Regions from separate parts of the Rhizobacter sp. LjRoot28 genome, predicted to be linked through region 1. Evidence: riboswitches for the same ligand, from Rfam matches in the RefSeq annotation. Region 1 holds a riboswitch; the other holds the start of a gene.
The links. Region 1 has a riboswitch for S-adenosylhomocysteine ahead of metH (methionine synthase). Riboswitches for the same ligand answer to the same signal wherever they lie in the genome.
Positions count from the first base shown of each region.

Region 2: it holds a riboswitch for S-adenosylhomocysteine, as region 1 does, so the genes downstream of both, ahcY (adenosylhomocysteinase) here and metH (methionine synthase) in region 1, are expected to answer to the same signal.

Region 1 is NZ_CAXUQC020000001.1:4,166,803-4,182,655, forward strand. It holds gene gshA (glutamate--cysteine ligase) at 1-159, opposite strand, end outside; gene ACSQ2F_RS19070 (ammonium transporter) at 328-1,851, opposite strand; gene ACSQ2F_RS19075 (P-II family nitrogen regulator) at 1,871-2,209, opposite strand; gene ACSQ2F_RS19080 (TorF family putative porin) at 2,255-2,965, opposite strand; gene ACSQ2F_RS19085 (TetR/AcrR family transcriptional regulator) at 3,176-3,766, opposite strand; gene ACSQ2F_RS19090 (DUF1348 family protein) at 3,850-4,317, shown strand; gene ACSQ2F_RS19095 (YifB family Mg chelatase-like AAA ATPase) at 4,381-5,925, shown strand; gene ACSQ2F_RS19100 (GrpB family protein) at 6,137-6,682, opposite strand; gene ACSQ2F_RS19105 (DUF1501 domain-containing protein) at 6,869-8,344, opposite strand; gene ACSQ2F_RS19110 (DUF1800 domain-containing protein) at 8,358-10,073, opposite strand; gene metH (methionine synthase) at 10,288-13,104, opposite strand; S-adenosyl-L-homocysteine riboswitch at 13,129-13,201, opposite strand; gene ACSQ2F_RS19120 (OmpA family protein) at 13,376-14,029, shown strand; gene ACSQ2F_RS19125 (homocysteine S-methyltransferase family protein) at 14,007-15,056, opposite strand; gene ACSQ2F_RS19130 (putative bifunctional diguanylate cyclase/phosphodiesterase) at 15,116-15,853, opposite strand, start outside.
Region 2 is NZ_CAXUQC020000001.1:3,938,118-3,953,970, forward strand. It holds gene ACSQ2F_RS17930 (Lrp/AsnC family transcriptional regulator) at 1-349, shown strand, start outside; gene ACSQ2F_RS17935 (GGDEF domain-containing protein) at 404-1,537, shown strand; gene ACSQ2F_RS17940 (class I SAM-dependent rRNA methyltransferase) at 1,570-2,751, opposite strand; gene ACSQ2F_RS17945 (tyrosine recombinase XerC) at 2,791-3,780, opposite strand; gene ACSQ2F_RS17950 (DUF484 family protein) at 3,783-4,460, opposite strand; gene dapF (diaminopimelate epimerase) at 4,463-5,317, opposite strand; gene ACSQ2F_RS17960 (LpxL/LpxP family acyltransferase) at 5,364-6,245, opposite strand; gene ACSQ2F_RS17965 (lysophospholipid acyltransferase family protein) at 6,242-7,120, opposite strand; gene metK (methionine adenosyltransferase) at 7,260-8,441, shown strand; gene ACSQ2F_RS17975 (YbfB/YjiJ family MFS transporter) at 8,490-9,674, opposite strand; gene ACSQ2F_RS17980 (transglutaminase-like domain-containing protein) at 9,851-10,732, shown strand; S-adenosyl-L-homocysteine riboswitch at 10,770-10,853, shown strand; gene ahcY (adenosylhomocysteinase) at 10,958-12,385, shown strand; gene ACSQ2F_RS17990 (TlyA family RNA methyltransferase) at 12,399-13,163, shown strand; gene ACSQ2F_RS17995 (methylenetetrahydrofolate reductase) at 13,189-14,040, shown strand; gene ACSQ2F_RS18000 (5-formyltetrahydrofolate cyclo-ligase) at 14,124-14,696, opposite strand; gene ACSQ2F_RS18005 (TfoX/Sxy family protein) at 14,740-15,303, shown strand; gene ACSQ2F_RS18010 (5-formyltetrahydrofolate cyclo-ligase) at 15,535-15,853, opposite strand, start outside.

The DNA.
Region 1 (15,853 bases):
GTAGCCGGCGTTGCGCACGTCCACCGAGGTGTAGAAGGGCGGCGTGTGCTCCATCCATTCGAGGCGGAACCAGCGCTCGATGGCCGGCAGCGACTCCAGGATGCGCTGCTCGAGTTCATTGATCGGGCCGTTGAGGGCAGTGATGAGGTGAGGAACCATGGAAAGCCCGAAGGACGCGTAATGGCACGATTCTAGGCATCTGGGGGCAAACGGGCCGCCCGCAAGATGGCGCCGGTTGTCGCGCTCCGGACGGGCAAAGGCCACCCGAGGGTGGCCTTTGCGACTGCTGGCCGGCGGCCCGCGAAGGCCGCCGGAGAAAGCAGGGACTTACTTGTGGTACGCGGTCTCACCGTGGGCCGAGATGTCGAGACCCTCGCGCTCCTCTTCTTCCGTCACGCGCAACCCGATGACCAGGTCAACGAGCTTGAAGGCGATGAAGGACACCACAGCCGACCAGACCACCGTGATGAGCACGGCCTTGAGCTGGATCCAGACCTGCACGCCGATCGAGTTGGAGGTGATCGTTGCCGTCACCCAGTCGCCGACCAGTCCGGGGCCACCCAGCGCCTGGTTGTTGAAGACGCCCGTCAGCAGTGCACCGACGATGCCGCCGACGCCGTGCACGCCGAAGACGTCGAGGGAGTCGTCCGCACCCAGCATGCGCTTCAGGCCGTTCACGCCCCAGAGGCAGGCGAAGCCGGCCACGAAGCCGATCACCAGGCCGCCCATCAGGCCGACGTTGCCGGCGGCCGGCGTGATGGCCACGAGGCCGGCGACCGCCCCGGAAGCTGCGCCCAGCATGGAAGCCTTGCCCTTGAGCAGTGCCTCGCCGATGCACCAGGCCAGCACGGCTGCGGCCGTGGCACCCAGGGTGTTCATGAAGGCGAGCACGGCGCTGTTGCCGGCTTCAAGGGCAGAGCCCGCGTTGAAGCCGAACCAGCCCACCCACAGCAGCGAGGCCCCGACCATGGTCAGCGTCAGCGAGTGCGGGGTGAAGGCTTCGCGGCCATAGCCGACGCGCTTGCCGATCACGAAGGCACCCACGAGGCCCGCCACGGCGGCGTTGATGTGCACCACGGTGCCGCCCGCGAAGTCCAGCGCCCCCATCTGCCACAGGAAGCCGGCCTTGCCATTCATCTCGTCGACCACCGCAGCCGACGTGTAGGCGTCCGGACCCATCCAGTACCACACCATGTGGGCGATCGGCGCGTAGCTGAAGGTGAACCACAGCACCATGAAGGCGAGCACGGCGGAGAACTTGATGCGCTCGGCAAAGGCGCCGACGATCAGGCAGCAGGTGATGCCGGCGAAGGTGGCCTGGAAGGCGGCGAACAGCAGCTCGGGGATGTAGACGCCCTTGCTGAATGTCGCGCCCATGGCGAAGGTGCCGGTGGCCGGGTCGAAGATGCCCTTCATGAACAGGCGATCGAGGCCGCCGATGAAGGCGTTGCCCTCGGTGAAGGCCAGGCTGTAGCCATAGACCATCCACAGGACGACCACCATCGAGAAGGTGACGAAGACCTGCATCAGCACCGACAGCATGTTCTTGCTGCGCACGAGGCCGCCATAGAAGAGCGCCAGGCCCGGGATGGTCATCATGATGACGAGCAGCGTGGCCACGATGATCCAGGCCACGTCGCCCTTGTCGGGCACCGGGGCGGCGGCGGCAGGTGCCGCGGCGGGCGCGGCTTCAGCCGCGGCCGTGGTCACCGCGGCCGGCTCTGCGGCAGCCGGAGCGACCACCGAGGCAGCGGCCTCCGGGGCCGAGGCGGCGGCGTCCTGTGCGAGGACTCCGCCAGAAAAGCCCAGGACCGTCAGGCCCAGGACGAGGGAAGCGATCAGTTTTTTCATGGTTGTCTTTCCGATGCCGTCACAGGGCATCCTTGCCGGTCTCGCCGGTGCGGATGCGAACCACTTGTTCGAGCGGCGAGACGAAGATCTTGCCGTCGCCGATCTTGCCGGTGCGCGCGGCGCCTTCGATGGCCTCGATCACCCGATCGATCAGGCCGTCGTCGACGGCCGCTTCGATCTTGACCTTGGGCAGGAAGTCGACGACGTACTCCGCGCCGCGATAGAGCTCGGTATGGCCCTTCTGGCGGCCGAAGCCCTTCACCTCCGTCACCGTGATGCCCTGGACGCCGATGGCGCTGAGGGCTTCGCGGACCTCGTCAAGCTTGAACGGCTTGACGATGGCAGTCACCATCTTCATGGGATTCTCCTTGTTTGCAGCTGTGTCCGAACCGGGTTCGCTCGCTCACATGGCCTTGGTGAGCGAGAGGATGAAGCGGCCCTTGTTGGCATCGCCCCAGGCATCCTTCTTCGTTGCCCCGACGTATGCACCGGCGAGGGAGAAGCCGGTGCCGAGGTCGTAGGTCGCGCCGAACTTGTAGTCGATGAAGCTCGGGACACCGTGGATGTCCTTGGTGTCGCTCGTGAGGCGCGTGCCGCCGATGTGGCCGTTCAACGTGACGCCCTTGACCACTTCGTAGTTGGCGGACAGGTCGCCATAGAGCGTGCCGCGACCTTCCTCGAGGCCGAAGTAGCGCTTCGATGCGGTGTAGGAAAGCTTGGCGGTGATGAAGCTCCAGGAGATGCCACCATAGATCTCGGTGGTGTTGCCGGTCGAGAACTGCGGGTACTGGTAGCGCAGCACACCCACGTCAAAGCCGATGTCGGGAGTGATCTGGCCCTTGTAGCCACCGTAGACGTCCATCTCGATGTCCGACCCGTCGACGAAGCCGATGCTGGAGTTCCAGTTGCCGATGTAGAAGCCGTTGGATGCGTAGTCGAATCCGCCCTGGATCGCGGGCACGACGGTCTTGTCGGCGCGGCTCTGATCCTGGCCGCGGTACTTGTACTTGGTGGTCAGCGTCACATTGGAGGTGACCGCCGGCGCGTCGGCTGCCTGAGCGGCGGCGCCGATCAGCGTGCTGAGAACCGACAGGCAGACAAGCGTTTTCTTCATGGATGGCTCCGTAGGGCAGGTGGTGATTCGGCACCGTCCCTTCTGCACCTTCTGTGCCAAGGGTCGGATTGCGGCCTCCCGCCCCAAAAATGCGGCGTGAGCCACAGGAACGCCCCGCGAGCAAGCATGGGAGGCACGCATTCGGTGCCGTCCGTCCGCGCTCGGACCCGCGAAGCCCTCAGTTGGTGCACCCGTTCGGCCCGACGGTGATCAGCCCGGCGGCGCGCTGAAAGGCCGCACCAGAATGGCCAGGCCCGAGAGCGCCGCCTCGCTGCGACCGTCGACCTGGGCGCGGACAATGGCGCCGTCCACCGCGACGCCGAGGGCCTCGGCGTCGCGGCGGCGATGGCGCCCGGGCGAGAGCAGGGTCGACAGGACCGTCACCATCTCGGCCTTGTGCCGCGCGGCGATCTCGCGAACGCCGGGCGTGATGGCCGCCACCTCGTTCACGGCGTTGATGAAGGCACAGCCGCGAAAGTCCGGCGACGAGAACCACTCTCGCAAGGCGGGCGCGATCGCCGCCACGGGCGGCGCCGCACGGGGCCGATGCCGCTGCAGGGCCTCGGTGAACCAGGCCATCCACGCGACATGGCGGCGCTCGAGGAAGTCGAGCACCAGATCGTTCTTGCTCGGGAAGTGCCGATAGAAGGTCACCTTGGTGACCCGGGCCTCGGCGATCACACGGTCGATCCCCGTGGCGCGGATGCCCTCGCCATAGAAGAGCCGATGGGCCGCCGCCACGATCCGGTCCCGCGCGCTGAGCGTCACTGCGGGCCCCAAGTCAGAGGGTGGACTGTTCATCACCCGATTGTAGACAGACTTGTCTACATGCCCTAGATTCCACCAGGTAGACAAGTCCGTCTACCGTCCTCCGGAGCCTACCCATGTCACCTCGCCCTCCCTTGCCGCCGTTCTCCGCTGAATCCGCCCGCCTCAAGGTGCGTCTGGCGGAGGACGCCTGGAACACCCGCGACCCTGAGCGGGTGGCGCTGGCCTACTCCGTCGACACGCGTTGGCGCAACCGCGCCGAGTTCGTCAACGGGCGCCCGGAGGTGCAGGCCTTCCTGGCGCGAAAGTGGGTGCGGGAGCTCGACTACCGCCTGGTGAAGTCCTTGTGGGCCTTCACCGGTGACCGCATCGCGGTGCGCTTCGCCTATGAGTGGCACGACGACAGCGGCCAGTGGTACCGCAGCCACGGCAACGAGAACTGGGCGTTCGATGCGGACGGCCTCATGATCGAGCGCCACGCCAGCATCAACGACCTTCCGATCCGTGCAGCCGAGCGCAAGCTGCTGTGGCCGCTGGGCCGGCGGCCCGATGGCCACGCGGAGCTCGATGAACTGGGCTGCTGAGGCCGCCCGAAATCCTGCCCCGTGACGGGTACCGGGCGGGGCCGAAGGCGGCAGACTGCGGCCATGTCGCTTGCCGTCATCCACAGTCGCACACTCGACGGACTTGTCGCTCCACCCGTGACGGTGGAGGTCGACCTCGCCAACGGCCTGCCCACCTTCACCCTCGTCGGTCTGGCCGACACCGAGGTGCGCGAGGCGCGTGAACGCGTGCGGGCGGCGCTCATCAACTGCGGACTGAGCTTTCCGCACAACAAGCGCATCACGGTCAACCTGGCCCCGGCCGATCTGCCGAAGGAATCCGGGCGCTTCGACCTGCCCATCGCGCTGGGCATCCTCGCGGCCAGCGAGCAGATCGACGTCAAGCTCACGGAGGGCTTCGAGTTCGCTGGCGAACTCTCCCTGGCGGGGGACCTGAGGCCGGTGCGCGGGGCACTTGCCCTCGCGCTCGCGCTCCGCCGCACGGCCCCCAGCGCCGGGGGTGCGCGAGCGTTGGTGCTGCCCAGCGGCTCTGCCGCGGAGGCCGCGCGCGTGGGCGGCAGCCTGGCCATCCATGGCGCCCGCCACCTGCTCGAGGTGGTGGAGGCGTTCCGCCCCACCGACGCCGCCGGGGCCGCCCATGTCCGACCGCTCCCACGTGCGGTGCCTGAGCCGGTGCCGCCCGCGCGCCCATGCGCGGACCTGAAAGACGTCAAGGGGCAGGCGTCCGCGAAGCGTGCCCTCGAAGTGGCCGCCGCCGGATCTCACTGCCTGTTGATGGTGGGCCCACCCGGCACGGGCAAGTCCATGCTGGCACAGCGACTGGCCGGCCTGCTGCCCCCGATGACTGACGAAGGTGCGCTGGAGTCCGCCGCGCTCCTGAGCCTGCACGGGAGCTTCGAGCCGGCCGCGTGGAAGCGTCGGCCCTTTCGCGCGCCGCACCACAGCGCCTCGCAGGCCGCGCTCGTGGGCGGCGGCTCGCCACCCCGACCTGGCGAAATCTCGCTGGCTCACCGCGGGGTGCTCTTCCTGGACGAGCTGCCGGAGTTCAAGCGCCAGGCGCTGGAGGCCTTGCGGGAGCCGCTGGAGAGTGGTCGGGTCGTGATTTCGCGGGCAGCGCGGCAGGCCGAGTTTCCAGCACAGTTCCAGCTGGTCGCGGCCATGAACCCCTGCCCATGCGGACACCACGGCAGCACGCTGCGCGCCTGCCGATGCGCGCCGGACGTCGTGCTGCGCTACCAGGCGCGCCTGAGCGGGCCCCTGCTCGACCGCATCGACCTGCAGGTGGAGGTGCCGGCGGTCCCCGCGGCCACGCTGTCCGCAGCGCGCGATGGTGAGTCCTCCGCGGTGGTGGCCGAGCGAGTCGGCCGCGCCCATGCGACCGCACTCGCCCGCCAAGGCGTGCCCAATGCCGAGCTGCAAGGCGATGCGCTCGACCGCCACGCCGCGATGCCTGCCGATTGCGCGGCATTCCTTCAGGCGGCCTCCGTGCGGCTGGGCTGGTCCGCTCGCGGGCACCACAGAGTGCTGCGCATTGCCCGCACCATTGCCGACCTGGCCGGCGCGTCCGAGCTCACGCAGACCCACGTGGCCGAGGCCGTGCAGTACCGGCGCGGCCTCGCCCTGCCATAACACCCGGCACGCCCGTGCCCGGCCGTCGGCCGCCGCAAGAGGGCATGGCATGGCATGGCGCGGCGTGGCGCGCAAAGGGAGTCGAGGGTCGATCGACCGAGACACCGGCTTCCGGCGAATTGCCGGATCCTCCAGCGTCAGGCGCTCAAGCTCGGGCTCCAGCCTGAATGGCCCGCCCGGCCCCGGTGGAATCGACACGAACCCCGGCGCGTCAGCCGGGCCTTGCCAAAGGCGCAGTCCGCCCCGAGATCACATCGTCGACGAAGGAGGCCTTGGCCTGGGTATAACCCTCCCGATCCGTGCGGAAGCGAGCCGCCAATTCCCGCTTCAGGCCTGCGTATGCCTGGGCGAGGTCGGGATCGCTCCGAAGTGCATCCCGGAAGGCAAGGGTATCGACCCACCGCCGGCTGCCGAAGGGCACGAGGTGCAGGTGATGGGTTCGCACCTCGGGCGACGGCTTGCAGAACCAGTGCATCACATCCGGCAGGTACGGGTAGTGGTGGTAGCCGAGCGTGCGGGCGGCCTCAATGGCGCCGGCCCCGTCCTCCAGGGACCGGATGGGCGCCATGATGTCGATCAGCGGCTTGGCGGCGAGCCCCGGAACAGCCGTGCTGCCGATGTGCTGGACCGTCCCGGTCAGCCAAGGGCCCAATGCATCGACCAGCCGCTGCCGCTCGACGCCGAAGTCCTCGACCCATTCGGGCCGGTAGGCCACGATCTCGATCGGAGCGTCCTTCTGGCGCGAGAGCGTGCTCATGCAATGGACTCCAAAGGTCTCGACGGGGGCGCCCATTCTCGCGGTCTGCATCGCCTTCGCGCAAGGCGGCCGGCCATCAACCGCGCTTGCCCCATGGCTGTCTCGACCAGGCCGCGCCGCGAGTCAGCTCGCGGCCGGGCGCCAATCGACACGGCCAGCCGTGCCGCTTTGGCGCCTCCCTTCCTTTCAACCGAGAAATCCGAGGTTCGCGTTGAAGTTCTTGAGGTTCGGGAACACCATGTTGAGGTTCGTCTCGCTCACCCCGAACCAGCGTCCGATCGTGGCGCCGATCTGCTCCACCGACACACCGGGCAGGAAGCTGCCGGAACCGACCTCGTCGGCATGGTTCAGGCCCACCTGCGGGAAGCGCCCGTAGATCTCCTTGCCCTTGACGGCGCCACCGTAGACGAAGTGGTGGGCGCCCCAGCCGTGGTCGGTGCCGTCGCCGTTGCTGGTGAAGGTGCGGCCGAAGTCGGACCCGGTGAACAGCGTGACGTTGTCGCGCATGCCCATGGTGCCGAGCACCTGGTCGAAGTAGCCGATGGCGTGCGAGACACGCGCCAGCAGGTCGGCCTGGCCCCGGTTCTGGTTGTCGTGGGTGTCGAAGCCGCCCATGCTCACGAAGAAGACCTGGCGGTTCGCGCCCAGCCCGGCGCGGGCGCCGATGATGCGGGCCACCGTCTGCAACTGGGTGGCGAGGTCGTTGTTGGCATTGGCGCGCGTGGAAGGCCGGTAGTACTGCGTCGGCGCGGCCACCGTGGAAGCCGAGAACGCGGTCTGGAAGGCCACCTGAGCGTCGATGGACCGGCGCGTGATCACGGCCTGTTCGCGGGCCAGCAAGTGGTCCACCTCCGTGCGCGAGACGATCGCGCGGTAGGCCGTTGCGGCCGCGGCCGAACCGAAGAGGTTGCCGGCCATGCCACCGATGGCGACCGCACCACCGCTGCCGACCTGGTACTGGAACACGTTCTCGCCGGCCATGAAGACCGCGCCGCCACCGGCCGAGATGCTGGTGAAGACGGCGTTGCTGTTGCTGCCGCGAAGCAGGTCGCCGAAGCGCCCGCCCCAGCCGATCTTCGCGCCTTCAGGGGCCAGCGCCTGCCACGACGACTGCTGGTCGTTGTGGGAGAACAGCTTCGGCGGCCGCTTCTTGGTGGTGTTGGCGCGGTACTCCTCCTTCGTCATCGGCTGCAGCAACGGCCCGGCGTTGGCGATGATGCCGACACGCGCCTGATCGAACAGCGACTTCATCTCACCCATCGACGGGTGCAGGGCGAAGGTGCGCGTGTTGTTGACGTTGAAGGCCGTGAAGTTCGGCACGATCGGCAGCACGCCGCCCAGGGCGGCGGGCGTGGCGGCCGCGGCACCGGCATCGGCCGGCGTGCCCACGGCCTTCAGCGCGATCGGGTCCGGCGCCGTGGAGCGAACGGTCTGGTAGGCCTCCCAGGACGCCGTGTCGGTCGGCAGCACCATGTTGGCCGAGTCGTTGCCGCCATAGAGGAACAGGCACACGATGGCCTTGTAGTCGCTGCTCTGGGCGACCGCGGCATTCATGGCCGCGAGGTTCATCGCGAACGGCAGGCCCGCCGTCCCGACGGAACCGGAGAGAACCGAGGCGCGGCGCAGGAACTCGCGGCGCGAGGTGTCGTGGGGATTCATCATCGTGGGTGCCTCGTCACTTCTGGATCAGGTAGTCGGGCGAAGCCATCGTCAGCACGATGGCAATGCGGACCCGGTCGAGCTTGATCGCCTCGATCTGCGCCTGGTTGGTGGCGGTCGCTGCCGGGATGACGCGGCCATTGACGCCCGCGATGATCTCGCTGCGCAGCGCGTCCGACATCTGGCCCGACATGAGGAGCAGGTCGATGCGATCGACCAGCTTGCCGGCGTCATCGGCCAGCGCGACCTCGGCCGAGAAGTCGAGCTGGATGTCGCGGTTCGCGCTGGCCGGCAGCCAGACGGAACGGATGTAGTTCAGGTAGCCCGCGACCGACACCTCATTGCTCAGCTGCAGTTCAGGTGCGACCAGCTTCGCGGTGGCCGCGGCGCTGTTGGGCGGCACATAGCCCGGGCGGTAGAAGTTGAAGACGGTCGGGGCCCGCAGCACGGTCTGGCTCAGGTTGCTGGTCGAGCTGTCGGTGTTGTCGATGCCGGTGAAACGGCCGCTCGTCGAGCGGGCGTTGAAGGCGCGCAGCAGGCCCGACAGTCGCAGCAGGGGCTCGCGCACCTTGCCGTACTGGTCGTCGCCTTCGGTGTACTGGCGGGCTTCCGGGTCGAGCAGCACCGCCTTGAAGACAGCCGCCAGGTCGCCCCGCACGCCACGGCCGTTGTCGTTGAACGCCTTGGCCACTCGTCCCACGTAGGCCGGGCTCGGGTTGCTGGTCACCATGCGCTGGATGAGCAGCTTGCCGAAGAAGGGGCCGACGTTGGGATGCTGGAAGAGGTGGTCGAGGGCGAGCTTGAGGTCGGCCTCTGCGTCGGCCGTGCCGGTCGCGGGGATCGTCAGGCCCAGGAACTTCTTCTCGGACGTCGAATGGAACTTGTTGTAGGCCTGCATCGGGCGCCAGTCGCGCTCGAGGTGGCCGTCGCCGCCGGTGAAGCGGCGATCGGTGCGGTCGGCGAGGTTGGGGCCGGCATACCAGCTCCAGCCGGTGAACACCTTGGCCAGGCCCTTGATGTCGTCGTGGGTGTAGGTTTCGATCGGCGTCGCGCCGCGCGTCGTGCCGTCGACATTCAGCTCGTACAGGCCGATCGAGAACAGCTGCATGATCTCGCGCGCATAGTTCTCGTCGGCGACACGGCCCTTGTCGTCTTCCTTCTGGTTGCGCAGGCTCGTGAGGTACAAGCCCATCATCGGGTGCAGGCTCACGCTCTCGAGCAGGTCGCGGTAGTTGCCGAACGCCTTCTCGCCGAGCATGTCGTAGTACGAGGTCACCCCTCGCACCTGGTTCTGCAGCGTGCTGTCAACGAACGAGACGACGAAGATCTGCGACAGGGCGAAGGCAGCCCGCTGGCGGAGCTGGTCCTGCCCGGACAGGGCCTGCGCCCAGTAGCTCTCGCGGAAGTGGGTCTGGCTGACCGTGGCCTCGCTGGCCGCGAGATCAGCCGCCATGCGGTCGATGTAGGCGCGGTGCGGGGTGCGGGGCGCCGCCATCTGCCGGTCGATCCAGCGTGAATAGCCCGTCGACTTGAGCGCTTCGATCTCGGCGAGCGTCGGACCGAACGTGGCCTGCGTGAGGAAGCGCGCGGCTTCCTGGGAGTTCTCCGGCACGTCGTTGGCGGCCGGAGCGGAGTCTTCCTTCTCGCCACCGCAGGCGGTCAGCACCGCGATCAATACGGCCGCTGCAGCCGCACGGACGCGGCTCCCCGGGATGCCCTGAAGCACATTCATGATCTCTCCCCCTTGTTGCGAATACACCTGTCTCAGGCAGGGATACGCAGGACGCATACCAGCGCGCCAAGTGGGGAAGGATCGAAAAAGACGCCCGCGAAACCGTCACTTCTGGGCATTTCGCACGGAATCACACGCCGCTGCGCGCCAAGCGGGTCGACGTTTCTCGTCCGATGTGAGACGGAATGTTTCGGGTGTAAGTCGCTCGGGCGGATCAGCGAAGGGAAGCGAGTGCCCGTTCCACGCGATCAGCGGGCTGCCCGATGCGGGTGGCGAAATCCCGCAACTGGTCGTCGCCGAGCTTGCCGACGTTGAAGTACGCCGCATCCGGATGAGCCAGGTAGAAGCCGCTCACACTGGCCGCCGGCGTCATGGCGAGGCTTTCGGTCAGGCCCATGCCGATCTCGTCGCACGCCAGGACCCGGAACATCTCCCGCTTGACGCTGTGGTCGGGGCAGGCCGGATAGCCAGGGGCCGGCCGGATGCCACGGTACTTCTCGGCCACAAGGGCATCGGTGTCGAGCTGCTCGTCCGGCGCGTAGCCCCAGAACTCGGTGCGCACCCGCTGGTGCAGCCGCTCGGCGAAAGCCTCCGCCAGGCGATCGGCCAGCGACTTGAACATGATGCTGCTGTAGTCGTCGTTGGCGGCGATGAACTGCTGCTCCTTCTTCTCGGCCCCGATGCCCGCCGTCACGGCGAACAGCCCGACATAGTCGGCCCGGCCGGAGGACTTCGGTGCAACGAAGTCGGCCAGGCAGCGGTTCGGGCGCTTCACGCCGTCGACCACGGGTCGCACGCTCTGCATGCGCAGCCCATGCCAGGTCATCAGCACCTCGGAGCGACTCTCGTCGGTGTAGATCTCGATGTCGTCGTCATTGACGGTGTTGGCGGGGTACAGGCCCATCACGCCATTGGCGCTCAACCAGCGCCCGTCGATGATGCGCTTGAGCATGGCACGCGCATCCTCGAAGACGCGGGTGGCTGACTCGCCGACCACCGCATCGCTCAGGATCGCCGGATAGGGGCCCGCCAGGTCCCAGGTCTGGAAGAAGGGGCCCCAGTCGATGCACTGGGCCAGCTCGGCGAGGTCGTAGTTGCGGAACACCCGGCGGCCGGTGAAGCGCGGCGCCGACGGTGTGGTCGCCGACCAGTCGATGGGCGTCTTGTTGGCCCGCGCTTCGGCGAGCGACACCATTGGCGTGGCCTTCTTGTTCGCATGCTGCTCCCGCACGCGCTCGTAGTCGCTCGACAGCTCGGCCAGGAAGCCTTCGGCCTTCTCCTCGCTCAGCAGGTCGCTGCACACGCCAACGCTGCGGCTCGCGTCCGGCACGTACACCACCGGGCCGTCGTAGTGAGGGGAAATCTTGACCGCCGTGTGCACGCGGCTGGTGGTGGCCCCGCCGATCAGCAGCGGCGTGCGGCGCTCGCGGAAGTACGGGTCGCGCTGCATCTCGCCGGCCACGTACTGCATTTCCTCGAGGCTCGGCGTGATCAGGCCGCTCAGGCCGATGATGTCCGCGCCTTCCGCCTTGGCCCGGGCGAGGATGTCCTGGCAGGGCACCATCACGCCCATGTTGACGACCTCGAAGTTGTTGCACTGCAAGACGACGGTGACGATGTTCTTGCCGATGTCGTGCACGTCGCCCTTGACGGTGGCGATGACGATCTTGCCCTTGGCGCGCGCTTCGCCACCCGCGTCGATCAGCAGCCGCTTCTCTTCCTCGATGTACGGCAGGAGGTGGGCGACGGCCTGCTTCATCACACGCGCACTCTTGACCACCTGGGGCAGGAACATCTTGCCCTGGCCGAAGAGGTCGCCGACGACGTTCATGCCATCCATCAGCGGACCTTCGATCACGTGCAGCGGCCGCCCGCCCGTGGCGCGAATGGCCTGATACACCTCCTCGGTGTCCTCGACGATGTAGTCGTTGATGCCGTGGACCAGCGCGTGGCTGAGGCGCTCGGCGACCGGCTTGGCACGCCAGGCGAGCTTGGCGGTGTCGTCCTTGGCGGCGCCCTTGGCGCTCTCGGCGATCTCGATCAGGCGTTCGCTGGCGCTGATCTCCGGCTCTCCCGGCCGATAGTTCGGTCGACGGTTCAGCACGACGTCCTCGACCCGCTCGCGCAACACGGGGTCGAGGTCGTCGTACACCCCAACCATGCCGGCGTTCACGATGCCCATGTCCATGCCCGCCTGGATGGCGTGGTACAGGAACACGGTGTGGATCGCCTCGCGCATCGGGTCGTTGCCGCGGAAGCTGAAGCTGACGTTCGACACACCGCCGCTGACCTTGGCGCCGGGCAGGTTCTGCTTGATCCAGCGGGTGGCCTCGATGAAGTCCACCGCGTAGTTGTCGTGCTCTTCGATGCCGGTCGCGATGGCGAAGATGTTCGGGTCGAAGATGATGTCCTCGGGCGGGAAGCCGACCTCGTCGACGAGGATGCGGTAGGCCCGCTCACAGATCTCGGTCTTGCGGGCGTAGGTGTCGGCCTGTCCCTGTTCGTCGAAGGCCATCACCACCGCGGCGGCGCCGTAGCGCCGGATCAACCGCGCCTGGCGCCGGAACGGCTCCACCCCTTCCTTCATCGAGATGGAGTTGACGATGCCCTTGCCCTGGATGCACTTGAGGCCCGCCTCGATGACCTCCCACTTGGAGCTGTCGATCATGATCGGCACCCGCGAGATCTCGGGTTCGCTGGCGATCAGGTTGAGGAAGCGGACCATCGAGGCCTTGCTGTCCAGCATGGCCTCGTCCATGTTGACGTCGATGACCTGCGCACCGTTCTCGACCTGCTGGCGCGCCACGCTCAGGGCCTGCTCGAACTCGCCGTTCAGGATCATCCGCGCGAAGGCCTTGGACCCCGTCACGTTCGTGCGCTCGCCGATGTTGACGAACAGGGTGCCCGCGCCGATGACCACGGGCTCGAGGCCCGACAGCTTCATGGGGGGTGGCAGGTGGGTGGGGGCGGAAGGAGTCACGGCAGGCACAGGTGGGCACGAACCGCGGCGCTCGACCCGCGGCGCATGCATGGAAAGGCGAATGCAGCAGCCAATGGCGGGCGAGCGTGGTTTCGAGCTCCAAGCCTGGCCACCCGGCAGGCCGGGGGTCGCAACGCTCCTTGGACAGGCGATTTTAAGCGCGGCGGGCGTTTCTCGGGTGGCCGGGCACCTCGCCTCCCGGCATTCCGCCCCGGGACGCCCCGGTTACACGGATCGGGCAGGATGCGGTTCAATCACGAGGCCCACGCCGACGCTGCACGGCGCCTGGGCAATGTCCTCCTCTCACATGATCGGAAGCCCCATGCCCCATTCGCTGACCTGCCACCGCCTGCTTCTCGCCACTTGCCTCGGCACCCTGCTGCTCGCTGCCGGTTGCGGCTCCTCGCCCCGGGAAGTCCCGAAGGTGAGCGGTGCGGTGGAAGGGTCGGCGCCGGGGCCCGTCTACGGCAAGCCGGGCCCGGGCGGGTTCGTATGGTCACCGGCCATGCAGGCCGCACGTGATCAACTGGAAAGCGCACTGCGCGGCACGGACGTCACCATCGCCCGCAGCACGGACGACCGCCTGTGGATCACCTTGCCCGGCGACCTCAGCTTCGAGGCCAACCGGGCCGCGCTCAAGCCGGGCGCGCGCACGGCACTGGACCAGATCGTGGTCGCCCTGCGCCGGCAGACCCAGGTAGACGTGCGCATCGTGGGCCACACCGACAGCAAGGGCTCGGCCTCGGCCAACAACGCGCTGTCGCTGGACCGGGCGGCCAGCACCCGGGACTGGCTGGTGGCCCGCGGAATGTCACCGGTTCGCATCGCCATTGCCGGTCGAGGCGCCCAGGACCCGATCGCGAGCAACGACAGCGACAGCGGGCGCGCCCAGAACCGGCGCGTGGAGATCCTGGTCGGCGAGCGCAACGCCGCGCCCGCCGGCCGCGCCGGCGTCACGCCGCCAGCAGCTCGCTGAACAGGCCGCCGTGCACGCAGCGCGGCTGGTACTTGCCCACCCGGCGAGCGATCTCGGCGATGTGATCGGGCGTGGTGCCGCAGCAGCCGCCCGCGATGTTGAGGAAGCCCGCGCGAGCAAATTCCTCGACGAGCCCGCCGGTGATCTCCGGCGTCTCGTCGAAGCCCGTCTCGCTCATCGGATTGGGCAGGCCGGCGTTCGGGTAGCAGCTGATGAAGGTGTCGCCGGCGGCCCGGGCCAGTTCCTCGATGTAGGGACGCATCAAGGTCGCACCAAGCGCGCAGTTCAGCCCGATGGCCAGCGGCCGGGCGTGGCGCACGCTGTGCCAGAAGGCGGTGACGGTCTGTCCGGAGAGGATGCGGCCGGATGCATCGGTCACCGTGCCGGAGATGATGACGGGCAGGCGCTCGCCGGTGTTCTCCATCAGCTCATCGAGCGCGAAGATGGCCGCCTTGGCATTCAGCGTGTCGAAGATGGTTTCGACGAGGAACAGGTCGGCCCCCCCTTCGAGGAGTGCCTCGCCCTGTTCGTAGTAGGCCGCGCGCAGCTCGTCGAAGTGCACGTTGCGCGCCGCGGGGTCGTTCACGTCGGGGCTGATGCTCGCCGTTCGCGGCGTCGGGCCGAGCGCGCCCGCCACGAAGCGCGGACGGTCCGGGGTGCTGTACTTGTCGCAGGCCTCGCGGGCCAGACGGGCGGCGACCACGTTCATCTCGCGCGCCAGCGGCGCGAGGCCGTAGTCGTCCTGCGCGACGCTCGTCGCGCCGAAGGTGTTCGTCTCGATGAGGTCGGCCCCGGCCGCGAGGTACTGCTCGTGGATCTCCCGGATGACGTCGGGCCGCGTGAACTGCAGCAGCTCGTTGTTCCCCTTCAGATCCTTCGGGTGGTCGGCGAAGCGGGTGCCGCGGTAGTCGGCCTCGCCCAGCTTGTAGCGCTGGATCATCGTGCCCATCGCCCCGTCGAGGATGACGATGCGGTTTTTCATGATGCCCGGAAGGGCGGCAGCGCGGGTGAAGGAAGGGGTGTTCATGCCCCGATTGTAGAAAGCTCGCGCGAACGGGCCCTCGGCATGGGCATCCTCGCCGCCGATCAGCGCAGGGAATTGTCGAACAGCGAGGGCCGGAATTCCATGTCGCGCGGCCCTTCATGGCGCATCGCCCAGACGGTCAACGCCTCGGCGGGCATGGGCTTGGCGAAGAGGTAACCCTGCAGCTCGTCGCAACCCAGGCCGCGCAGGATGGCCTGCTGCCCTTCGGTCTCCACGCCTTCGGCCACCACCTTCATGCCCAGCGCCTGAGCGAGCTTGATCACGGCGTCGACGATCGCACGCGCATCCGCGCTCACTTCCAGGTCCATCACGAAGCTGCGATCGATCTTGAGCTCTTCGGCAGCCAGCTGGCGCAGGTAGCTCAAGCTGGAGTAGCCGGTCCCGAAATCATCGATCGACAGGTGGACCCCGGCGGCCGTCAGGCGCTCGATGATGCGCAGGGTCTTGCGCGTGTCCTCCATGGCGACGGTTTCGGTGATCTCGCAGGTGAGCTGGCCAGGTCGCACGTCGTGGCGAGCCAGCGCATCGAGGATGCGTTCGACGAGACCTTCCTGCCGCAACTGGTGGACCGACAGGTTCAAGGCCACTCGCATCAACAGTCCGCCATCGGCCCAGGCCCGGATCTGCCGGCACACCTCGTCGAGGGCCCAGTTGCCAAGCGGCTGGATGAGCCCGAATCGCTCGGCCAGGGGAACAAAGACGTCGGGCCCCACCATGCCGCGCTGCGGATGGCGCCAGCGCATCAGCGCTTCGACACCGGTGATCTGGCCGCTGGGCGC
Region 2 (15,853 bases), 230 kb from region 1:
GCGCCGCGTGGCCATCGTGTCGAGCGAGCGGCTCGGCGCCGGGCTCACCGCCTTGGCCGAGGTCACGCTGGACCGGCAAGGCGCTGAACATTTGGCTGCATTTGAAGCCCGGGCCGTGGCCGATTCGGCGGTGCAACAGTGCTACCGTGTCTCCCCCGGGCCGGATTTCATGTTGGTGCTGCACGTGGCCGACATGCCTGCGTACGACGCGCTGGTGCACCGCCTCTTCACGCAGGACGCCAATGTGCGCAACGTGAAGGCGTTCTTCAGCGTGAAGCGTGCCAAATTCGAGCCCGCGGTGGTACTGCCGCATGTCGTCGGTTCAAGCCGAGGCACGGCACGCCGATAACGAGCCGATCGCCGGCCACCCGACCGACGCCCGACCTTCCGCTGCGCTCCGCCCATGTCTGCCTCGACCCCCGCTGAACCCCGCGCCGAAGCCGCCCGGTCCGCCACCCCTGCGCGGCGCACCGATCGGCAGCGCCAGTGCCTGCAGATGCTGGCTGTGGTGTTCATCAGCTACACCGTCGACACGGCCTTGCTGCTGGGGCTGGCCCACGCCGGCGCACTGGAGGCCCTGGTGCCCTGGACGTATGCGGCTGCCGGGGCGGTGGCGTGCGGCATTTTCTCGCTGTTGCTGCGCCTCGGTCGCAGCGAAAGCCTGAGCGACCCCTACCTCGTGGTGCCGCAGATGTTGATGCACTCGGCCATCAACCTCGCGTTCATGATGTGGGTGCCGGGCATCGGCGTGCTCCTGCTGATGAACCTGCTCATCATCCATGCGTTCGGGGCGATGAAGGTGTCGCGAACGCACGTGCTGGCCACCTCCGCGCTGATCGCCGTGGGCGTGGGCGCGGTGATCGGCTTCTCGGACCTGCACCTCGACCTGCCGATGGACACAGGCCTCCAACGCGTGATCAGCGTGGCATGGTTCGCATTGATCCTGGCACGCAGCACCTTGCTCGACCTGTACGGCGCCGAGCTGCGCGACATGCTGATGCAGCGCAACGCCAAGCTGCGCAAGAAGTTCGAGAAGATGCACCGCCGGGCCAACCGCGACGGCCTCACCGGCACCCTCAGCCGCCGCAGCGTGATGGAGCTCCTCTCGCAGCAGCACCGCAAGCTCGAACTCACCGGCCAGTCCTTCGCCATCATCCTGCTCGACATCGACCACTTCAAGCAGGTGAACGACCGCTTCGGCCACCAGGTGGGCGACGAGGTGCTGCGCTACTTCTCGAAGCGGGCCGCGGCCGAGATGCGGGACACCGACCGGCTGGGCCGCTACGGCGGCGAGGAGTTCCTCGCGGTGCTCACCGCCACCGAAGATGCATCGTCGGCCCACCTTGCGGCCGAGCGTGTGCGGGACGGCGTGGCCAGGCACGACTGGGGCCGCGTGGCGGCGGACCTGCAGGTGACGGTTTCGCTCGGCGTGGCGGTGTGCCAGCCGGACGAGAGCATCGAGCAATTGCTGGCCCGCGCGGATGCGGCGCTCTATGCCGCCAAGCGCGCCGGCCGCGACTGCGTGCGCATGGGCTGAGCGGCGGGCAAGCCGCCCCCTCGCCGCACGCTTCAGCGCTTGAGGACCACCAGGCCCTTCAGGTACTCACCCTCAGGGAAGGTGATCGTCATCGGGTGGTCTGGCGCAGCGCCGGTGCGGGCATAGATCAGCCCGTCGGCCGGGGCGTCGAGTCCGGCGCCGGCGACGATCTTGTGGAAGAGATCGGCGCTGATGCCCCCAGAGCACGAATAGGTGAACAGCAGGCCCCCCGGCTCCAGCAGCATGAAGCCGAGGCGGTTGATGTCCTTGTAGGCGCGCGCCGCCCGCTCGGCATGCGCCGCGGTTGGCGCGAACTTGGGCGGGTCGAGCACGATGGCGTCGAAGCGGCGGCCCTGGCGCACGAACTCGCGCAAGGTGGCATTCACGTCCGCGTCGAGTGCTTCGTGGCGCGACGGATCGAAGCCGTTGAGCTCGACGTGTCGTGTGGCACGGGCGAGTGCCGGCCCCGAGGAGTCGACGCTCGTCACCTGCGCCGCACCACCCGCCAGCGCCGCCACGCTGAAGCCGCCGGTGTAGCTGTAGCAGTTGAGCACCCGTTGGCAGCCGAAGTGCCGCACGGTGTCGGCGAAGAGCTTTCGGCTGTCGCGCTGGTCGAGGTAGAAGCCTGTCTTGTGGCCCTCCGCCACGTCCACCGTGAGCCGCCAGTCGTGCTCGCGGATGGTCACCTCGGTGTCGCCGCTGCCACGCAGCCAGCCCGTCACCGAGGGCAGCCCCTCCAGCTCGCGGGTGCTGGCGTCGCTGCGTTCGTACAGGCGCGAGAGGCCGGTGACCTTGAGCAACTGGTCGGCGATGACGTTCTTCCAGCGTTCGATGCCGGCCGACAGGAACTGGGCGCTCAAGGTGTCGCCGTAGCGGTCCACGATGAGGCCGGGCAGGCCATCGGCCTCACCATGGATGAGGCGCACCCCGTCGCTGGCGATCGGCAGGCGGGCCCGGATGGCCACCGCCTCGCGCACGCGGCGCTCGAAGAAGGCGGCGTCGATGCGCTCGGTCTCGATGAAGCTCCAGGCCCGCACCCGGATCTGCGACGCCGGGCTGTAGGCGGCCCAGGCCAGGAAGCTGCCGTCGGGGGCGTTGACGCGCACGGTCTCGCCCGGGTCCGCCTTGCCGCTGGCAATGCTGCCGGGGAAGATCCAGGGGTGGCGCTTGCGCAGGGAGCGGTCCTTGCCTTCGCGCAGGGTGATCGTTTTCATGCCGCGATTGTCGCCGCGTGCAAGGCGGGCGGCGCCGATTCAGCGCTTCCTGGCGCGGGGATGTGCGGCGTCGTACACCTTGGCCAGGTGCTGGAAGTCGAGCTTGGTGTAGACCTGCGTGGTGCGGATGTTGGCGTGGCCAAGCAGTTCCTGCACCGCACGCAGGTCGCCACTGGACTGCAGCACGTGCGAGGCAAAGGAATGGCGCAGCATGTGGGGGTGGACGTGGGTGGGCAGGCCTGCCTGCAAGGCGCGCCGCTTGAGCCGGCCGCGCACTTGGGGCGCCGTCATGCGCGTGCCGCGCTGGTTCACGAACAAGGCGGGCTCCTCGGGCCGCGCCATGCCGGGGCGCGCGTCGAGCCAGGCGGCCAACGCCTTCAGCGCCGGCCCGCCGACCGGCACGCCGCGGCGCTTGCTGCCCTTGCCCATGACGTGCGCCATGCCGTCGGCCGCGTCGACCCAGCCGCCGGCGGCGGCGCCGGGCCTCACGTCCAGGCCCACCAGCTCGCCCACGCGCAAGCCGCATCCGTAGAGCAACTCGACGACGCACTGGTCGCGCGCCACCAGCGCCGGCGCATCGTCATCGCCCGGCGCCTCGGCCAGGGTGACGGCCTGGTCGACCGACAGCGCCTTGGGCAGCGGCACCGCGGCCTTGGGTGCACGAACGCCTTCGACCGGGTTGAGCTTCACCAGGCCGTCGTGGCCCAGCCAGCGATAGAAGCCCCGCCAGGCCGACAGGACCAGCGCGATGCTGCGTGGCGCCAGGCCACCGGCATGCAGCATGGCGGCCCATCGCCGCACGTGGAAGACCTGCACCGCCCGCAGGTCGACGGGCTGGGCTTCGGCGTAGCCTTGCAGGCGCGCCAGCGCTTCCCGGTAGAGCTCGAGTGTGCGCGCGGCCAGGCGACGCTCGACCTGCAGGTGCTGCAGGTGACGAACGATGTCGTCGGCCAGCGCAGCGGGTGGCGCGGACACCGCAGACGCCTGGGTGGCGCCGGCCGGGGTCTGCCCCACTGCCCCGCGCGGCATGGTCAGGCCGTCGGCAGCAGGCGCGACAGGCCCGCGCTCGCCAGATCACCGATGCGCACCAGGAAGTCGGTGCCCATGTCGGCGCTGAAGCGCGTCGGGTCGGGCGAGCCCAGCACCAGCATGCCGAAGGCCGGTGTGGCGAGGTCGGCCCGCAGGGGGATGAGGGCCATGGACGTCACGGCCGCAGCATCGTCCAGCCAGCCCGACGCCTCGAAGCCGGAGTTCATGCCGCAGTAGGGCGTGGTGAGGCTGGAGGTGAAGCTCTGCGCATCGGCGCTCACCGCCTGGGAGAACGGCTGGCCCTGGAAGGCTTCAGCCACGCCCCACAGCCGGATGCCGGCCTGCGGGATGAGGAACTGGTGCTGCAGTTCGCGCACCAGCACGGCCGGCACCTCGACCGGATCGTGGGTGAGCAGCAGCGCGCGCGTCCAGCGGTGCAGGCGGTCGGCGATGGCGACGTTCTCCTGGCCATGGCGGATCATCTCCATGATCCGCATCTCCAGGCCCTTGTGCTTGTCGCGCAGCATCTCCATCTGCCGCTCCTGCAGCGAGACGGCCCGCTGGCCGTGCGGACTGGTGAGGTGGATGGAGGCCAGCAGCTCGGCGTGGCGCTCGAAGAACCCGGGCGTGTTCGCCAGGTAGTTGGCGATGTCGTCTTCGGTGATGCCTTGCAGGTTCATGCTCACAGCTCGATGTCTCCTTGGAATACGGTCACGGCGGGGCCGGTCATGCGGACGCTCGAATCGCCGCCCTGCCACTCGATGGTAAGCCGACCGCCGCGGGTCTCGACGTCGACCTTCGCGTCGAGCAGGCCGAGGCGGATGCCGGCGACGACCGCGGCGCAGGCGCCGGTGCCGCAGGCCAGCGTCTCGCCCGCACCCCGTTCGTAGACGCGCAGGCGCACATGCCCGCGGTCCAGCACCTGCAGGAAGCCGGCATTCACCTTGCGCGGGAAGCGGGGATGCCGCTCGATCAACGGCCCCTGCGAATCGACCGGCGCGGCGTCCACGTCGTCGACCAAACGCACCGCATGCGGATTGCCCATCGACACCACGGCCACTTCGGCGGTGACCCCGTTCAGGTCGAGCGGCCACAGCTCGAAGCCGTTGACGCTGCGGGCCGACAGGCCGCTCGGCTCGAACGGCACCTGGGCCGGCGGGAACACGGGGGCGCCCATGTCGACGGTGACGCGGCCGTCGTCCTGCAGGCGCAGTTCCAGCCGGGTGTTCATGGTTTCCACCTGGATGGTGGACTTGTCGGTCAGACCCTGGTCGACCACGTAGCGGACGAAGCAGCGGGCCCCGTTGCCGCACTGCTCGACCTCCTCGCCGCTCGCGCCGTTGAAGATGCGGTAGCGGAAGTCGACACCGTGGCTGGCCGTGCGCTCGACGACCAGGATCTGGTCGGCACCGACGCCGAAGCGCCGGTCACCGAGGAGGCGCAGCTGCGCCGGCGTGAGGTCGAGCGGAGCACGGGTGGCGTCGATCACCACGAAGTCGTTGCCCGCACCATGCATCTTGGTGAAGTGAAGTCGCATCGCGCGATTATCCGCCCGGGCCGCCGGCCGCGCCCGGCCGAAGGCCTCAGTACAGCGAGGCCTCGCCGGCCGGCCGCGTCTTGAAGCGCTTGTGCACCCACAGGTACTGCGCGGGGTTCTTGCGGATCTCTTCTTCGATCCAGCGGTTCATGGCAGCGGTGTCGGCGACCGGGTCGTCGGTCGGGAAGTGGGTCCAGGGCTCGCCGAAGCGCACCTTGTAGCCCTGCCCGCCAGGTAGCATCTCGGCGATCACCGGCTGCACCACCATGTCGAGGGCGCGCGCCATGCGCGAGGGCGCGAGCAGCGTGGCCGCCTGCACGCCGAAGAACGGAACGAAGGCCGCATCGCGCTCGCCGAAGTCCATGTCGGGCAGGTTGAAGAAGGCGACGCCCCGGCGGATGGCACGGATGAGCGGCAAGGCCTTGTCGCTGCGCGGGAAGATCTGCGCATGGCCGAAGCGCAGCCGGCCGCGGCGGATCACCTCGTTCATGGCCGCATTGCTCTGCTCCTGGTACATCGAGCAGCCTTCGTGGTTCTGGAAGATCAGCACGGCCACACCGGCCACGTCCAGGCCCATGAAGTGCGGCACGAGCCACATCACCGGCTTCTTGCTGCGCTCGGCGAGCTTCACATCACCCTCGACCTGGATCACCCGCTTGAGCCGCTCGGCCGAGGCGAACCACAGCAGGCTGCGCTCGAGGATGCTGCGCCCGAGCCACTGGAAATGTTCGCGCGCCAGCCGCCGGCGTTCATCCGCCGCGAGCTCGGGAAAGCACAGTTCGAGGTTGCGCAGCGCGATCTTCCGGCGCGACGACGCCAGCGCCCACAACAGCCGGCCGAGCGCGCGCCCGAGCGCGGCCAGCACCGGCATCGGCAGCCACTGCACCAGCCACAGGAACCCGAGGAGCAGCCGTGTGCCCATGTTCATTGCTTGTCCTTGTCCACGGCCGAATCGTCGACCGGCGGCTGCGACCGGGGCTGCTTGTACCGGTGGTAGCCCCACAGGTATTGCGCGGGGCACTGGCGGATCAGCCCCTCCATCGCCCGGTTGATCGCGGCCGCGGATTCTGCCGCATCGTCTGGCAGGGATTCCGGAAACGGAAAGAAGCGCTGCACATAACCGCGCCCGTTGGGCAATCGGTCACCCCAGGTGAGCAACACCACGGCGCCCGTCTGCTGAACGAGGCGCGCCGCCAGGGTCATCGTGTAGGCCGGTTGACCGAAAAAGGGCGCCCACACGCCCATGCCCTCGGGCGGCACCTGGTCGGGCAGCAGACCCACCATCTCGCCACGGCGCAGGGCGCGGATCATCTGGCGCACCCCGGTGAGCGTGGCGGGCGCGGCGAACAGGTGAGTGCGTTCGCGCGAGGTGCGCACCAGGTCGCGCAGCCAGGGCTGGCGCGCCGGGCGGTACAGCACCGTGATGGGGCGGGTGGCGCCGAAGCGCTCGGCGATGGCCTGGGCCGTCACCTCGAAGCAGCCCATGTGCGGCGTGAGCAGCAGCACCCCCTTGCCCTGGGCCAGCGCCTCCGACAGCAGCGCCTCGCCCTCGAAGCGCACCTTGGGCAGGATGGGTACGCCGGCCGGGCGCGCCCACAGGAACGGCAGCTCGGCCACCATGCGGCCGGCCGAAGCCACGGCGCCGCGCCATGCCGACGCCGGCACACCGGCGCGCTCGGCATTCGCGCGAAGACGCCGCCGGTAGGTGGGCGAGGCCGCGTAGGTCACCCAGCCGAGCACCCCCCCAATCGCGTGGAGCAAGGGCAGCGGAAGCCGGGAAAACCAACGAAATAGGCTCAACATGGGAAACGGGGTTTCTATAATGCGCACGTCGCCGAGTTACTGGACTACTTGCAGGGCGACTCATAAATCCTGCTAAAGCGTTCGCCGCTCAGAACCCTCCCGGTCGGCAACGCAATTTGCAACCTACTGGAGTTTAAGAGTGTCGAACGATTTCCTTTTCACATCCGAGTCCGTCTCCGAAGGTCACCCCGACAAGGTCGCTGACCAGATCTCGGATGCCATCCTCGACGCCATCTTCAAGCAGGACCCCCGCTCCCGCGTGGCCGCCGAGACGCTGACCAACACCGGTCTCGTCGTGCTGGCCGGTGAGATCACCACCAACGCGCACGTCGACTACATCCAGATCGCGCGCGACACCATCAAGCGCATCGGCTACGACAACACCGAGTACGGCATCGACTACAAGGGCTGCGCGGTGATGGTCTGCTACGACAAGCAGAGCAACGACATCGCCCAGGGCGTGGACCACGCCTCCGACGACCACCTCAACATCGGTGCCGGCGACCAGGGCCTGATGTTCGGCTACGCCTGCGACGAGACGCCCGAACTGATGCCCGCGCCGATCTACTACGCCCACCGCCTGGTGGAGCGCCAGGCGCAGCTGCGCAAGGACGGCCGGCTGCCCTTCCTGCGCCCGGACGCCAAGAGCCAGGTGACGATGCGCTACGTCGACGGCAAGCCCCACTCGATCGACACCGTGGTGCTCTCCACCCAGCACCACCCCGACCAGAGCGAGTCGGCGACCAAGATGAAGGCCTCGTTCAACGAAGCCATCATCGAGGAGATCATCAAGCCGGTGCTGCCGAAGGAGTGGCTGAAGGAAACCCGCTACCTGATCAACCCGACCGGCCGCTTCGTCATCGGCGGCCCGCAGGGCGACTGCGGCCTGACCGGCCGCAAGATCATCGTCGACACCTATGGCGGCGCCTGCCCGCACGGCGGCGGCGCCTTCAGCGGCAAGGACCCGAGCAAGGTCGACCGCTCGGCCGCCTATGCCGCCCGCTACGTGGCGAAGAACGTGGTGGCTGCGGGCCTGGCGCGCCAGTGCCAGATCCAGGTGGCCTATGCCATCGGCGTGGCCCGCCCGATGAACGTGACGGTGTACACCGAAGGCACCGGCGTGATCCCGGACCACAAGATCGCCGAGCTGGTCAACGCCCACTTCGACCTGCGCCCGAAGGGCATCATCCAGATGCTCGACCTGCTGCGTCCGATCTACGAGAAGACCGCCGCCTACGGCCACTTCGGCCGCGAGGAGCCGGAGTTCACCTGGGAGGCGACCGACAAGGCCGCCACGCTGCGCGCCGCCGCCGGTCTCTGACCGCCTGACGCGGGCCGTCTCCGCCGGCGCACGCCGGCCGGGGACGGTTCAGACCAGTGCCTTCTGACGCCACGCCAGCAGCGCACCCAACAGCAGCACCGCGGCCGACGCGGCCAGGCCGCCGACCAGCCCGGTCGGTCCATCCGCCACCCACCCCACCCCGCTCGGCCCGATGATCTGGCCAGCGGCAAAGGTGATGGTGAAGGCGCTGATGCCCCGCGACCACGCCGCGGGCGGGGCGTTGTGCCGCACGAGCGCGGTGGTCGACGCCACCACCGACAGGAACACACCGCCGAACACCGCGCCGGAGGCGAATACCGCCACCGGGTGCCGGCTCAGCACCGGCAGCAGCGTGGCCCCGGCCAGCAGGACGTTGAGCAGCGCCAGCGGCACTCCGTTGCGATGCCGCTGCAGCAAGCCCGCCCACAGCCAGGACGACAGCACCGTGCCCAGACCCAGCAGGGTGAAGAAGGCGGTGATCAGGCCGTCGCCGAAACGCTGCTCGCGCAGCAGCGTGATGATGAAGGTCATGTAGCCGATGTAGCCCAGTCCGAAGCAGAAGTAGCCGGCGAGGCCGAACGCGAAGCGCCGCAGTTCGAAGGGCGAGGCGGCCCCGGCCGCGGTCGCGTCGTCCTGCCAGCCCCGGGTGGCCCGCGCCGTGACGGCTGCGGCGCACAGGCCGGCCGCGCCCAGCGCCGCCCAGGCCCACTGCCACGCGCCGGGCATGGCCATGCCGGCCAGCGGCGGCACCAGCAGCGAGGCCGCGACGATGCCGAGCCCGGCGCCACCGTAGTAGATGCCGAGCACGAGACCGGGCGGCACGGCCGGGCCGCTGGCCAGTCGCGCCGCGAGCAACCCGCCCGAGACGAAGGTGCCCGCACTGGCGCAGCCCGTGAGAAAGCGAAGCCCGTACAAGGCGGCATCGCCCCGTGCGGCGCCGTGCAAGGCGAGCAGGACGCTCGTCAGCACGGCGCTCACCACGAGCACCGGTCGGGCGTGGAAGCGCCGCAGGCAGGCGGGGGCGAGCAGCGCGCCGACGAGGTAGCCGGCGGCGTTCACGGTGTTCATGGCGCCGCCCGTGAGGTAACTCCACCCCAGGTCGGACCGCATCGGCGGCAGCAGCAGGGCGTAGGCGAAACGGGCGAGGCCGAGCGAGACGGCCGTGGCAAGCGCCAGGGCCACCGCGATCCGAAGGGTGGATGCCGGCGTGCGAGCGGTGAGCATGGGCGGCATCGTCGCACGGCCTGCACCGCGATGCCGGCCCGGGCGGATGCGGGGCCCGGGAATTGCTACGCACGTTGTCCTACTGCCTCGTGCGCGAGGCGCCGATGGTGCACTGCGGCGGAATCACCTCCAATGGCACCAGCGGCGCCTCGCTTCCGAGCCCGCCCCTTGATGCCAGGCCTCCCATGAGCACGACTGCCCTCGACCTCTCCCTGCCCTGCACCGCCGAGCCGGCCGAGCCGCACCTGCACACGGCGAACGCCACCGACACGCCGCAGGGCCGACGCTTCGACATCGACTGCGAACTGGCGTACGACCTCGGCGGCGACTGCGAATTCCTGTTCCAGCTGCACGCGATGACGACGCCGCGCCAGCACCTGATCTCCGAGTCCTTCGAGGTCAGCCCGGCGGTCCCGACGCACATCTTCGAGGATCCCATCGAGCACCACCGCTTCGTGCGCCTGCGCGCGGGCAGCGGACCGCTGAGCGTCCGCTACCGCGCCCAGGTGCGCCGCCTGCCCGAGCCCGACGCCCGGGAGGCCACCGAAGTGCCCCTCGCCCAGCTGCCCGACCACGTGCTGCACAACCTCTTCGCCACCCGCTACTGCGAGTCGGACGAACTCAGCCGCTTCGCGCAGAAGCTCTTTGGCCAGGTGCCGATGGGCTACGGGCGCGTGCTGGCAATCAGCGACTGGATCCACGACAACATCGACTACCAGATCGGCTCCACCAACGCCACATCCACCTCCCGGGATGTGCTGTTGCAGCGGGCCGGGGTCTGCCGCGATTTCGCCCACCTGGGCATCACCTTCTGCCGGGCGCTCAACATCCCGGCCCGGTTGGCGGTCGGCTACGCGACCTTCGACGACCCCCCGCCCGACTTCCACGCCGTCTTCGAGGCCTGGCTGAGCTGCGGCTGGGTGGCCTTCGACCCGACCAAGATGTCGCCACTCGACGAGCTGGTGCGCACCGGCGTGGCGCGCGACGCCAAGGACGTGGCCTTTGCCACGATCTTCGGCCCGGCCATGATGACGCGCATGAATCCGTGCATTTCCGCGCTTGACTGACTGACGGCACCGCCGGCCTCGGATTACAATCTCCGAACTTTCCGAGGAGCGTTGCAAGGTACCCCCGCATGGCGTGGTGCCCCAGGCTCGGAACTTCGACTTGCAACCGCGCTCACCCGCACGACGACGTGTTCGTGGGTGAGTGCCGAAGTCCGCCCCTGAAGGGGCCGACCGCTTCCCCGTGGCATGTGCCCGTGCGGGTTCCCAACCCCAGGAGCCTGCCCGATGAACGCCATTCTCAAACCCCATACCGATCACGCGGTCGCCGACCTGTCGCTCGCCGACTGGGGCCGCAAGGAAATCCGCATCGCCGAGACGGAGATGCCCGGCCTGATGGCCATCCGTGACGAGTTCGCCAAGTCGCAGCCGCTCAAGGGCGCCCGCATCACCGGCAGCCTGCACATGACCATCCAGACCGCCGTGCTGGTGGAAACGCTGCAGGCCCTCGGCGCCCAGGTGCGCTGGGCCTCGTGCAACATCTTCTCGACGCAGGACCACGCCGCCGCCGCCCTGGTGGCGCAAGGCACGCCGGTCTTCGCGCACAAGGGCGAGACCCTCGCCGAGTACTGGGACTTCACCCACCGCATCTTCGAGTTCGGCGCCAAGGGCACCGACGGCGAAGGCCCGAACATGATCCTCGACGACGGCGGCGACGCCACGCTGCTGATGCACCTGGGCCAGCGCGCCGAGAAGGATGCCTCGCTGCTGTCGAACCCGACGAGCGAGGAAGAGACCTGCCTGTTCGCTGCCATCAAGGCCAAGCTGGCCGTGGACCCGACCTGGTACACCCGCAAGTCCGCCCAGATCATCGGCGTGACCGAGGAGACCACCACCGGCGTGCACCGCCTGAACGAGATGAGCGCCAAGGGCACGCTGCTGTTCCGCGCGTTCAACGTGAACGACAGCGTCACCAAGAGCAAGTTCGACAACCTCTACGGCTGCCGTGAATCGCTCGTCGACGGCATCAAGCGCGCGACCGACGTGATGATCGCGGGCAAGGTGGCCGTCGTGGCCGGCTACGGCGACGTGGGCAAGGGCTCGGCCCAGGCTCTGCGTGCGCTCAGCGCCCAGGTGTGGGTCACCGAGATCGACCCGATCAACGCCCTGCAGGCCGCGATGGAAGGCTACAAGGTCGTGACCATGGAGTACGCCGCCGACAAGGCCGACATCTTCGTCACCACGACCGGCAACAAGCGGATCATCACGCACGACCACATGGCCGCCATGAAGGACCAGGCCATCGTCTGCAACATCGGCCACTTCGACAACGAGATCGACATCGCCTCGATCGAGAAGTACGAATGGGAAGAGATCAAGCCGCAGGTCGACCACATCAAGTTCCCGGACGGCAAGCGCATCATCCTGCTGGCCAAGGGCCGCCTCGTGAACCTCGGCTGCGGCACGGGCCACCCGAGCTTCGTGATGTCCTCGAGCTTCGCCAACCAGACGATCGCCCAGATCGAGCTCTTCACGCGCCCCGACGCCTACCAGGTGGGCAAGGTCTACGTGCTGCCGAAGATCCTCGACGAGAAGGTGGCGCGCCTGCACCTGAAGAAGGTCGGCGCCATGCTGACCGAGCTCACCGACGAGCAGGCGGCCTACATCGGCGTCGACAAGCAGGGCCCGTACAAGCCCGACACCTACCGCTACTGATCAGGCCTTTCCGATGCGCATCGACCAACTCGTTCTCCAGAAGGGCCTGGCGCCCACCCGCTCGGCCGCCCAGCGGCTCATCGAGCGCGGTGCGGTGCGGTGGCTCGGCCCGAAGGGTTGGGCGGTGCCGCGCAAGGCCGGTGAAGACGTGCCCGAGGAATGCCAGCTCGAGGTCACCGACGATGCCGAACTCAAGTTCGTCTCGCGCGGCGGCCTCAAGCTGGAGGGTGCCCTCGCCCACTGCAAGATCGACGTCACCGGCATGACCTGCCTCGACGCCGGCCAGAGCACGGGCGGCTTCACCGACGCCCTGCTCCAACATGGCGCCGCGGGAGTGGTGGGCATCGACGTCGGCCACGGGCAACTGCACCCCAAGCTGGCGGCCGATCCGCGGGTGCAGTCCTTCGAGGGCGTGAACGCACGCGACGTGAAGGGCTCGGCCTTCGAGGCCGCGGTCAAGCCGCAGAGCTTCGGCTTCGTCACCGGCGACCTGTCCTTCATCTCCAGCACCCACGTGCTGCCGACGCTGGTCCACTACCTCGCGCCGCGAGGCCACCTGCTCCTCCTGGTGAAGCCGCAGTTCGAACTGCAGCCGCACCAGATCGGCAAGGGCGGCATCGTGCGCGACAAGGCCTTGTTCCAGGAAGTCGAGACGCGCATCCGCCAGGCCTGCCGCCAGCAGTCGCTGCAACTGCGCGCGTACTTCCAGAGCCCCATCACCGGGGGCAACGGCAACACCGAATTCTTCGTGTGGGCGCAGGCCGTCGAGCCGCAGTGAGCACCGCACCCAGGACCCTACCCCGATGAGCCCGACTACCGCCTCTTCCGCCAAGCTGCCCCTCAGCCTGGAGTTCTTCCCCGCCAAGACGCCCGACGGCGTGGCCAAGTACGCCGCCGTGCGCCAGGAGCTCTACGCCCTGAAGCCGTCGTTCTGCTCGGTGACGGCCGGGGCCGGGGGCTCCACGCACAAGGGCACGCTGAGCATGGTGCACGACATCCTCGCCGAAGGCGTGGAGGGCGCGCCCCACTTCACCTGCGTCGGTGCCGACAAGGCGACCATCCGTGACGCGCTGGCGCAGTTCCGGGCCGAGGGCGTGCGCCGCATCGTTGCACTGCGCGGCGACCTGCCGAGCGGCTATGGCAGCTTTGGCGAGTTCCGCTACGCGAGCGACCTCGTCGCCTTCATCCGCGCGGAAACCGGCGACCACTTCCACATCGAAGTGGCTGCCTATCCCGAGATGCACCCTCAGGCCCGCTCGCCTCAGGCCGACCTGCAGGCCTACGCGGCCAAGGTGCAGGCGGGTGCCAACTCGGCCATCACGCAGCTCTTCTTCAACGCCGACGCGTACTTCCGCTTCGTGGACGAGGCGGCGCGCCTCGGTGCCGACGTGCCGGTGGTGCCGGGCATCATGCCGATCACCAACGCGAGCGGCCTGATCCGCTTTGCCGACAACACCGGCGCCGAGATCCCGCGCTGGATCCGCCTGCGCCTGCAGTCCTTCGGTGACGACGTGGAGTCCATCAAGGCCTTCGGCCTCGACGTGGTGAGCGCCCTGTGCGAGCGCCTGCGCGAAGGCGGCGCCCCCGCCTTCCACATCTACACGATGAACCAGAGCGCGGCCACGCTCGCCCTCGCCCGACGCCTGGGCTGGTAGGCCGCGCCAGAGGCTCGGGAGCGGCTCCGGCCGCCTGCATCGGGCACCCGACCGGGGCGACAACCCGTCGCCCCGCGGGTGCCTCACCTCGAGAACATCACGCCGTCTTCGGTGATCATCACGTCGAGCGGCGTCTCCTCGGGCCGGGCCCGCAGCATCGGCAGGAAGCCATGGGCATAGCCCACGCCCACCGTCAGCGGGCGCGGGTTCAGCGCCGCCACGGTCTGGTCGTAGAAGCCGCCGCCGTAGCCCAGGCGCACCCCGCCCGGTCCGTAGCCCACGCAGGGCAGCAGCAGGATGGCGGGCTGGAAGACGTCGGTGTCCTTGGGCTTCGGAATGTCGTGTGCATCGAGCTCCATCGGGCAGCCGGGGTACCAGACATGGAAGGCCAGGGACTCGGTCTCGCGGTTCGTCACCGGCAGGCCGATGCGCCGCGGCGACCCTTCCGGGCCGCCTTCGCTCCAGCGAAAGAGCGCCGGCAGCGGGTCGAATTCACCCTTGATGGGCCAGTAGGCGCCGATGGAGGACTCGCGCCGGCTGACGAGCCAGGTGCGCAGCACGTGCTGCAACTGCACCGCGCGCTCCAGGCGGTCGGGCAGGGCCTGCCGGTCCTTGATGAGCTTCTCGCGGAGCGTGTCGCGTTCGGTCGGGTTCATGCGCTTGCCTCAGAGCCAGCCACCATTGTGCAAGACTGTGGGCATGGCCACCCGCTCCCCTTCCTCCCAGGTCCTTCCCGACTACATCGTTCACTGCGTTGAACTTCTCGGCTCGCTCGGACCGGTTCGCGTGCGGCGGATGTTCGGCGGTCACGGCCTCTACGTCGACGAGGTGTTCCTGGCGCTCGGGTTCGGCGACCAGCTGTTCCTCAAGGCGGACGACCTCACCATGGCACGCTACCAGGCGGCGGGCTGCCATCCCTTCGCCTACGAGGGCGCCGGGCGCACCGTCACCACCAGCTACTGGAGCGCGCCTGACGAGGCGATGGAGTCGCCGGCCGTGATGCGCGACTGGGCGCGACTGGCGCTGGAAGCCGCCTTGCGCGCGCGCACCGCGCCCAAGCGCGCCAAGCCGCGCCCCTCCTCGGCGTCACCGGCGGTCGCCCGCAAGGCGAGCGCAACGCCAGCAGCCAAGAAGGCGGCCAAAGCCCCCGCGAAGGCCGGACAGAAGGCCGCGCCCGGCGGCAAGTCGACCGCTCGGGAAACCGTCGCAGGCGTGGCGGTACCTGCTAGGAGTGTGCGCGGCAGAGAGAAGGGCTCGCGTTAGCCCTGAAAGGGGGCGCCGGATAGGCGCAAAGCGGAGCCGGGTTGTACACCCGGCGAGCTTTTGCAACGACGCCGACGCCCCCTTTCAGGGCCAACCCTTCGGGCCGGGGCGATTCGCGGCGCCATCCTTCGTTGCCGACTCGTTGTGTGGCTCGCCACACGGCCTCGCCGGCGCCTCGTCTGCCACCGCGACTCGCCCCGGCGCGAGCCCTTCTCTCTGCCGCCCACACTCCTAGCCGATGACCCCGTTCTCGGTGACGACCAGCATCAGCGGCCGGTCATGCGCGGCCGGCGTGAAGGCCTCACGAGGCATGCGACCGACCGACCAGGCCACGCCGACGGCCGTGGTGTCCGGATGCGCATCCAGGTAGCGGTCGAAGAACCCGCCGCCGTAGCCGAGGCGATAGCCGTCCTCGGTGAAGCCGACACAGGGCACGAGCACCACATCGGGCTGCACGGGCGCGCCACTTGCCGTGGGCAGCCCGCATCCATCGCGCGCCTCGGGCTCGGTGCCGTCCCACAGCCGGTAGTGCATGGACGGCGGATCGCGC